Regions from separate parts of the Bradyrhizobium sp. B097 genome, predicted to be linked through region 2. Evidence: riboswitches for the same ligand, from Rfam matches in the RefSeq annotation. Region 2 holds a riboswitch; the other holds the start of a gene.
The links. A riboswitch is a leader RNA that binds a small molecule or an ion and turns the genes downstream of it on or off. The one in region 2 is predicted to bind ZMP and ZTP.
Positions count from the first base shown of each region.

Region 1: another riboswitch for ZMP and ZTP. It lies ahead of glyA (serine hydroxymethyltransferase); the one in region 2 lies ahead of AAFG07_RS18770 (tetrahydrofolate dehydrogenase/cyclohydrolase catalytic domain-containing protein).

Region 1 covers NZ_CP152412.1:1,780,831-1,785,322, forward strand. The annotation lists gene AAFG07_RS08200 (PQQ-binding-like beta-propeller repeat protein) at 1-182, shown strand, start outside; gene AAFG07_RS08205 (c-type cytochrome) at 272-838, shown strand; gene glyA (serine hydroxymethyltransferase) at 972-2,249, opposite strand; ZMP/ZTP riboswitch at 2,284-2,369, opposite strand; gene AAFG07_RS08215 (ankyrin repeat domain-containing protein) at 2,454-3,368, opposite strand; gene bla (class A beta-lactamase) at 3,520-4,437, opposite strand.
Region 2 covers NZ_CP152412.1:4,012,016-4,016,507, forward strand. The annotation lists gene AAFG07_RS18750 (VOC family protein) at 1-247, opposite strand, end outside; gene AAFG07_RS18755 (hypothetical protein) at 508-1,152, shown strand; gene AAFG07_RS18760 (hypothetical protein) at 1,474-1,992, shown strand; gene AAFG07_RS18765 (hypothetical protein) at 2,115-2,531, opposite strand; ZMP/ZTP riboswitch at 2,748-2,827, shown strand; gene AAFG07_RS18770 (tetrahydrofolate dehydrogenase/cyclohydrolase catalytic domain-containing protein) at 2,843-3,706, shown strand; gene AAFG07_RS18775 (MaoC/PaaZ C-terminal domain-containing protein) at 3,858-4,304, shown strand; gene AAFG07_RS18780 (zinc-ribbon domain containing protein) at 4,447-4,492, shown strand, end outside.

The sequences.
Region 1 (4,492 bases), 2.2 Mb from region 2:
TCGCGGCCTATAATTCGTCGAGCGGCAAGGAGCTGTGGAGCTTCCGCGCCGGCGCCGGCGTCAATGCGCCGCCGTCGAGCTACATGATCGGCGGCAAGCAATATGTCGTGGTCGGTGCCGGTGGCAACGTCCAGCTCGATTTCAAGCGCGGCAACAACATCATCGCCTTCACGCTCGACTGAGCCGAGGCGGGATGCATCATCGCGCGTGCAAGCATTGACGGCGAGGCGGGACCGGTTCGGTCCCGCCTCTGTTTTCTTCGGATGGACCAATGTTCGGTAAATTGATGATGTGCGGCGCCGCGCTGCTTTTGATGGTGGCGCAAGCGCGCGCGGAGACGATCGAGGAGAAGGCGCAGGTCTGCACCGGTTGCCACGGCGAGGACGGCAAGCCCGTCGACAAGACCATTCCGACGATCTGGGGCCAGCAGGCCGGCTATCTCTATATCCAGCTGCGCGATTTCAAGCGCGGCGATCGCAAGAGCGAGATCATGCAGCCGATCGCGACCCAATTCGAGCGCGACGACATGCTGGCGATCGCGGAATATTTCTCGCAGAAGCCATGGCCGAATCTCGGCCAGCCCAGCGCGCCCAAGGACGTCGCAGCGAAGGCGCTCAGCGCCAGCGCTTCGGTCGGTTGCCCGGCCTGCCACCTCGATCGGTTCCAGGGCGACGGCACGGTGCCGCGGCTCGCCGGGATGGGACGGGACTACCTCGCGAAAACCATCGCCGATTTCCGCACCCGCGCGCGCGGCAACAATCCCGGCATGTCGGACCTGATGCTGGCGACCTCGCCCGACGACCTCACCGCGCTGGTGGATTATCTGGCGGGGCTTTAGCGGCGGGCAAGCTCAGCCTCACGCGAGCGCAGGGCTATCGCATATGTGTTCTTGGCGGTCGAGGTCGGACGCCGGCGCCCGATCCCGTTCTGTGCGTCTGCGCGCCAAGTTGCGGTTGCTGGCGTAGAGCCGATCAGTTCGGTCGAGACCTGGACACCACGCCTGGAACAGGAAAGGCTCGGCACATCTCGATGCACTCCGACCTGAGACGCGCGAGGACCGCATCGTCTCCGTTCGCCTGCAGAGCCCCCGCAATGAACTCGGCGATGCGGCGCATTTCGGGGTCTCCCATGCCGCGCGTGGTCGCCGCCGGTGTCCCAAGGCGAATACCGCTTGGCCTGAGCGGCGGGCGCGGATCGTCTGGAATAACCTGCTTGTTTGTCGTGATGGCGATGGCATCGAGCACGTCCTCGGCTGCTCGCCCGTCCAATCCGACGGATGCGACCGTATCGACGACCATCATGTGATTATCCGTCCCGTCCGTGACCAGCTTCATCCTGCGTTCCATCAGCGCGCCGGCAAGAACCTTCGCGTTGCGCAGAACCTGTCGCGCGTAAACCTGGAAATCCGAGGTCGCCGCCTTCTTGAGCGTCACGGCAATCCCGGCCACGACGTTCATGTGAGGTCCGCCCTGCAAACCTGGAAAGACGGAAGCATCGATCCGACCGGCATTCTCCTTCCGGCATAGGATGATCCCGCCGCGGGGGCCGCGCAGTGTCTTGTGGGATGTCGTCGTCATGATGTCGAAGCCGGCATCAAGCGGATTGCGCATGACATTAGCGGCAACCAATCCGCCATAGTGGCTCACGTCAGCCATCGTGAGCGCGCCGACTTCGTCGGCGATACTCTTGAACGCCGCATAGTCCAGGTCGCGCGGATAGGAGCTGTAGCCGCACAACACCATCTTCGGACGTGCTTCACGCGCAATCGCGCGCAATTCATCGAAATCGATCGCGCCGTTTGACGGGGCCGTCTTGTAGCGAACGAAGTTGAACAAGCGCCCCATGTGGGACACTGGCGCGCCGTGGGTGAGATGACCGCCGTGGGACAGATCCATGGCGAGAATCGTGTCGCCAGGCTGCAATAGGCCGAGATAGACGGCCTGATTCATCGGTGATCCGGAAAGCGGCTGAACGTTGGCGTGCTCGGCACGAAAAAGCGAGCAGGCCCGCTGGCGTGCGAGGTTCTCGATGCTGTCGGTATACTGCTGGCCGCCGTAGTACCTGCGTCCCGGATATCCCTCGGAGTATTTATTGGTGAAGACCGATCCGAGCAGCTCAAGCACCTCCGGGTAGGTGTAATTCTCGGACGGAATCAGTTCGACGCCGTCCTGTTGACGACGCTCTTCCCCTATAAGGGCGGCAGCGATCTCTTGATCGTTGATGGACAGTTCGTTGCGAAATGACGGCATGCTCGGGCTCCTCAACACGCTGTTTTTCCAGCAGATTGGTTGCCCAGGCGATCGGCGTTGGAACCCTTCGCGCTTCCCCGTGGTCGATTCCACGTTAGCTCGCCAGTCGCGCGATAGGACGAATGAGCACGGAGACTCTTCGTAGAGAAAAATTTAGCCCACCTGCGGACCTTTCGCAACTCATGAGTCCATCGCGCGCATGCCTCAGCGCGGCGTCAGCTCCTCGCGCAGCGCCGACAGGATGGTGAGATCGGCGGCGTGCTTGCCGGCCTTGTCGGCCAGCGCCGCATCGGCGCCGTGGGCCAGCAACGCTTTCGCGATCGCCGGATGGTTGCCCTCGGCGGCGATCATCAGCGCCGTGCGTCCCCGCGCATCGCGATCGTCGACCCTGGCGCCTGCGTCCAGGAGATACGCGACGACCTCGAGCGCCTGTGCCTCCGGCACGGTCTCGTCCGGTCCAGCCGCCCACATCAGGAGCGTGAGATCGTTGGCGTAGCGCGCGTTGATGTCGATATCGAGCGCGAGCAACTGCTTGACGATGCCGATCTGGCCGCCGGCGGCCGCGTACACGATCGGTGGCTTGCCGGTGTCGTCAGCCTTGCGGCCGTCGGCGCCGTGCGCCAGCAGCATGCGCACCACCATGTCGCGGCCGGCATAGGCGGCGGCCGCGACTGGGGAAGCACCGCTGCGCCCAGTGAGATTGACGTCGGCGCCGCGGTCGATCAGCCGCTGCACGATCGCGACATGGCCGCGCTCGGCCGCAAGATACAGCGCGGTCGATCCCGCGAGGTTGCGGGCATCGACCGGCGCGCCACGGGCCAGCAGCAGGTCGATCATGTCGAGATGGCCGGAGCGGGCGGCGTGGCTCAGCGGCCTTGCACCGAGCCGGTCCCGCGCATCGACCGAGGCGCCGCCATCGAGCAGCGCGGTGGCGAGGTTGACGCAATCGGCATTGGCCGCCGCGAACAAGGTCAGCGAGATCTCGACTGCGCTGAGCTGCGCCTTGTCGGTTTCGTATTTGCGGATCAGCTCGCGGCACCGCGCCGGGTCGGCCGCCGCGAGGCTGGTGTGGGTACTGCCGGCAACCAACAGCGCGGCGAGGGCGATGCGGCGATACAAGACGTGTCCTCCGTATGGCTTGCTATCAGCATCGCCATTCGGATTGAGCGTCGCATGATCCTTGGTTGCTGCCAAGCTGCCCGTCGATTTTCAAGCCGCGCAGGGATGTCGCGCCGCGCAGCGCCGTTGCGCCGCGCGGCGTTGTGCGGCTCTAGCCGGTCTGTCCGGTGCTCGCATTGGCAACGGCGCGCGCGACATTGGCGATCACCTCGTTGCACTTCTCCATCGGAGCGCTTGCCCCGGTCAGGTAGACCGTCACCACGATCGGCTTGCGGCCGGGCGGCCAGAACACGCCAATATCGTTATAGGTGCCGCGCTCGCCGGTGCCGGTCTTGTCGCCAACCCGCCAGTCGCGCGGCACGCCGGCGCGCAGCCTCGTGTCGCCAGTCTTGTTGGCGACCATCCAGTCCACGAGTTTCTGGCGCGAGGCGGCCTGCAGGACATCGCCGATCACCACGCGCTGCAGATTCTTCAGCATCGCGACTGGGCTCGTCGTGTCGCGCGGATCACCCGGCACGGCTTCATTTAGCGCTACCTCCCAGCGATCGAGCCGGCTGACATTGTCGCCGATGGTGCGGAAGAAGCTGGTGAAGCCGGCAGGCCCGCCTATCTCGCGCAGCAGCAGGTTGGCAGCGGTATTGTCGCTGAGGGTAATGGCGGCCTCGCAGAGTTCGGACAGCGTCATGCTCGATCCGACGTGCTGCTTGGCCACCGGCGCATAGGCCAAGATATCCTTGGCCTCAACCTGCACGCGCTGGTCGAGGCTGGATTCGCCGCGGTCGACCCGGTGCAGCACCGCGGCCGAGGCCAGCGCCTTGAAGGTGCTGCACATCGGGAACCGCTCGTCACCGCGCTGGCTCGCGCGCAATCCGGTCTCCATGTCGAGCGCGGCGACGCCGAGCCGGCCGCTGGTCGCGAGCTCAATGCGCGCAAACTCCTCCTGCAGCCGCCGCGCCGGTTCGCCTGGTCCCGCCGCTGCGCTCTGTCCTGCCGCGGCGCTTGGCCGCGGCAAAGTGCAGGAAACCGCAAGGCCCAGCGCGCGCAATCCGAATGTCCGTCTCGTCAGCATCTCTCGTCCCCGTTGGCGGCGCGAAACTGCCCAACGGCGTGACGGCGCACAAACA
Region 2 (4,492 bases):
CGACCGCGTCGATGTCCTTCACGGCCAGGCCGAAATGATCGAGCCCCTGATACGGCGCCACCGGCGGGGCGTTGACGCCGTCGCCTTGCGTCACCTCCGCGATGAACACCTTGGCGCCGCCGAGCTGGACGTCGATGCGGCCGGGGCCGCGGATGATCTCGCCGCCGAGAATGTCGCGCAGCCAGGTCGCGGTGGCCTCGGGATCAAGACTGCGCAGATGGACGTGGTCCCAGGTGACGACAGGCATTGCGATCTCCATGTTGTTCTCGCGCGCTTGAGGGTGCGGCACTCGCTCTCGGGCGGCGCAAATCTAACGAGCGGTCTGTTGGGATACCATCCCTCCGTGATGCCAGCCGCAAGATTGTCGTCCCGGAATGAAACCATTCCGGCCGTCGGTGATTGTTCTCGCGTGGCCGCTCGACCTGCGGCCGTCCCGGATGCCGCATGCTGCGATGCCTGCGGCTTCCGTGCTGGGTGGCGGCTTGATCGGGCGTCGAGGGTGAGGGCATGACGATGCGGATCGGCTTGGCGTCGTTTCGAAGGTTTACCGCCGGGCGTCTCGGTGAGGGCGGCCTTTACGTCAGCCTGCTGCTGTCGATCATCGCCGTCGCCGGAATTGCGGCGTGGTTCATGCTTCCCGAGCCGAGCGATGCCGGAGACCAGGATGTCTGGCCGGTGTCTTCCGCCGTCATCCGCACCGTGCAGGATGCATCGACCGGGGCGCAGCCGGGCCAGATCGCAAATCAAGCCGCAAAGGATGTGCCAGCCGCACCGGCAAGTGAACCGGCCACCGTCGGCGTGGCGACCGCCGCGCAGCCCGCCGAGGCGGCCAGAGCGTCCGAGCCGGGCACCGGACGATCGCCGCTGGACCGGCTGCGGATCGCCTCGCAATCCTGGCGGCGCGGCGGGCTGGGTTCGAAGGTGCTGGTCACCCTGACGCTGCGCAACGCCAATGATTTCGCGGTGAAGGATATCGAGATCGCTTGCGCCTTCATCCGCGGCGACGGCAGCCCCGTGACCGAACGCAAGCGGCTGATTCCAGACACCATCGCCATGAAGAGCCGCAAGACCTACCCGCCGATGCTGATCGGGTTCGTAAATGTTAACGCAAACAAGGCGAGATGCACGGTCGTGACCGCCAGCCGCGCCTAGAGCACTTTCGGTTCTGATTTAATCAGAACCGAAGCTCTAGCTTCTTGTTTTGACGCGTTTTCTTCACGCGAACCGGTACCCACTTCGCTCGAAAACGCTCCAAACCCTGCATCCCGAAAAAGTGACCGGGAATTGACTTGCCGGGTGAACCGTAACGGCCAGGCAGGAACTAACTAATAAGCCGACCGTTAGAGAACGACCCGGAAGCGCAGGATGGCGTCTGTCCGGGTGATCATGCGCAGACGATGAATTCGTTGCGCGATGACAAGATGTCGTCGCGTCGAGTTGAACCGCGCCCGTAGCGCGGGGGGAGCTACCAAAATGCCTGTGGCGCGTTATTTCCTGTTCGTTGGTGGCGTGCTGCTCGCGCTGCTCTTTGTCGTCAATGCCATCGTACCGCAGGAGGCCGTGGTCGCCAGCCAGGGCCTGTCGTCGCCCGGCGTCGACAGCAAGACCATGGTACGCATCAAGTCGACCCAGAAACTGCCGGAGCGGGTGGTGTACGACACCAACCTGCCGACCATCGTTCCGTCGCAGGTGAACGCGGTCGCCGCAGCGACCCCGGCGGCTGCCAGCGATGCGTCGGCGCAGGCCCGCGTGCGTGACACGTTCGCCCAGTTCATTCCGCCTGAGAAGGCTGACGCGCGCAAGGGGCCGGTCGTGGCCGAGGCGAAGCCGGCCGAGCAGCCGGTGCAGGCGCCGAAGAAGCGCAAGATTGCGCGCAGCCATGTCCATTCCCAGCAGCCGATGCGGCTGGCCCAGCCCGGCATGTATCAGCCGTACCGTGTCGCGCAGCAGCAGCCGCGCATGGGCTTCTTCGGCGGCTTCGGTACCTGGTAGACCAGGACACGCCGCAATCGCAATCGATACGCCGCCGCAAACACTTGCGGCGGCATTTTCATGTCCGCGAGATCAGGCGAGCAACCGGTTGCGGGAAAGCGTCCCCGGTTGGCCGGAAACGGTTAGCGCGGCAGGCGCGGAATCTTGTCGGCGAAGCCGTTGTAGCAGGTCAGCCGCTCGTCCTCTTCCTTGACGAACCGGCACTCGGCGACGCCCTTGGCAGGGGCGGCCTTCGGCTTGGGCTGCGGCTTGAAGATCTCGTCGTAGCACATCAGCCGCTCCTTGGTGGCGTCGTCGATGTCCTGGCAGGCCTGGAGCTTCTGCGCCACCGACTGAGGCTTGCCGGGTGCTGCGGCCTTCTCGCCCTTCTTGGCCGCCGATTTCTTGCCGACCTGGACCAGCGGCTTGTCGCCGACCATCGGTTGTGGGGCCGCTGCCGGCTTGTCGGCGGCGGGGGGTGGTGTGGTGGCTGGAGCGGTGCCTTGGGCAAGCGCGGCAGCCGGGCAGAGGAGCGCCAGCGCGAGGATGATATGTCTCATGGTGAAAATGTCCGAAGTGGCGTGATGACCGGAAGGATGGCGCCGGGGATCGGAAAAGCCCGGCAAGCGCCGAGGCTTATCGCAAGTTCTGCCCGAATCCTACCCCCGGCGGGGGCCCGCCCGGCACCGATCCACCGGCAAAAACAGGGGCAATTCCTCGCCGGTTCGCCGCAAGGGAGCGTGATTTGCGTTTGCCGGGCCGGGCGGCTATGACGGCGCCATCTGCGCGACTGGCGCTTGGATGGACCACCATCGGGGAGCGCAGAGACTGAACGCCGCGCGCCTGGGCACCGCTTCGAAACGGAGGTGCCATGACGGCGAACATTCTTGATGGGCATGCACATGCCCAAATTGTCATCGACAAGCTTGCGAGCGAACTGGACCGGCTGCCCCGCGCGCCCGGGCTCACGGTCGTGCTGGTTGGCTATGACCCGGCGAGCCAGATCTACGTACAGAGCAAGGTCAGGATGGCCGAGCAGCTTGGTCTGCGCGGCGAGGTCGAACGCCTGCCGGATGACGCCAGCGAGGCCGATCTGCTCGCCAGGATCGACGCGCTCAACGCACGCGACGATATCGACGGCATCCTGATCCAGCTGCCGCTGCCGGCGCATATCGACGCCTTGCGCGTGATGGCGGCAGTCGATCCCGCGAAGGATGTCGACGGCCTGCATGCGTTGAACGCAGGCCGGCTGTTTCACGGCGACGATGCCTTGGTGCCGTGCACGCCGCTCGGCTGTCTCCGGCTGATCAAGTCGATCCGGCCTGACCTCACCGGCGCTCATGCCGTGGTAATCGGCAGTTCCAACATCGTTGGCAAGCCGATGGCCGCGCTGTTGCTGCAGGAGCAGGCGACCGTGACGCAGACCCACATCCACACCCGCGGCATCAGCAAGATCTGCCGCCAGGCCGATATCCTGGTCAGCGCGGTGGGGAAGGCTGGGCTCGTGCGCGGCGACTGGATCAAGCCGCAGGCCATCGTGATCGACGTCGGCACCACGCGGGTCGAGAAGCCGGACGGCGGCTACGCGGTGTGCGGCGACGTCTTCTTCGACGAAGCGGTGCAGGTCGCCGGCGCGATCACGCCGGTGCCGCGCGGCGTCGGCCCGATGACGATCGCCTGCCTGATGGAGAACACCGTGAAGGCCGCAAAGGCGAGGGCAGCGCGGCTGCAATAGCCGCGGGGAGCCTGCAGCGAGACGCGAGCGGCCGGCGCCGCGCGCGTCTCGTCTTTGCGCACGAAGTCCGGCGCGCGAAGGACATGACGCCGGAGGTCATGGAAAGCCTGCAGCATTGGTCTATCGTCGCGCGACAGAACGGAGGCGCGCGATGCTGTATGCGGAAGATCCCACCGAGGGCCAGACATTCCAGCTTGGTACCTACACGATCGGCGAAGCCGAGATCCTTGAGTTCGCCGGCAAATATGATCCGGTGCCGATCCATACCGATCCTGTTGCAGCTGCGGCGGGCCCGTTCGGCGGCCTGATCGCAAGCGGCTTCAACACCATTGCGATCTATCAGCGGCTCGTCGTGGAGGCGATCTGGACCAAGGTGGCGGGCATCGTCGGGCGGAGCTTCGAGATCCGCTTGCCGAGCCCGGTTCGCCCGGGCGCCACGCTCACCGGCCAATCCCGGATCCAGAAAATCACCATCAGGCCGGAGCGGCGCGACGCCGTCGTGATCTTCAAGACGGAGCTTGTCAACGACGAGCAGCGTCCGGTTCTTGTCCTGGTGCTCGATGCGCTGATCCGCATGCGGCCGGCGGAGCAGACGTAACCCAGCCCGGATCAATCTGGCCGCCCGGCACTGCTGCGGCTACCATGGCAAGCCTGCGCCGGACTGCAGCCTATCAGTGGCGTCGCCCTGATATGGCCGGGCGGCAAATTCGTCGATGCGGTGCAAGCCGGATGGTATGGGCGTGAAGCGCAGCAAGCAGACGCGGGGCGAGATCGAAGCCAAACAGC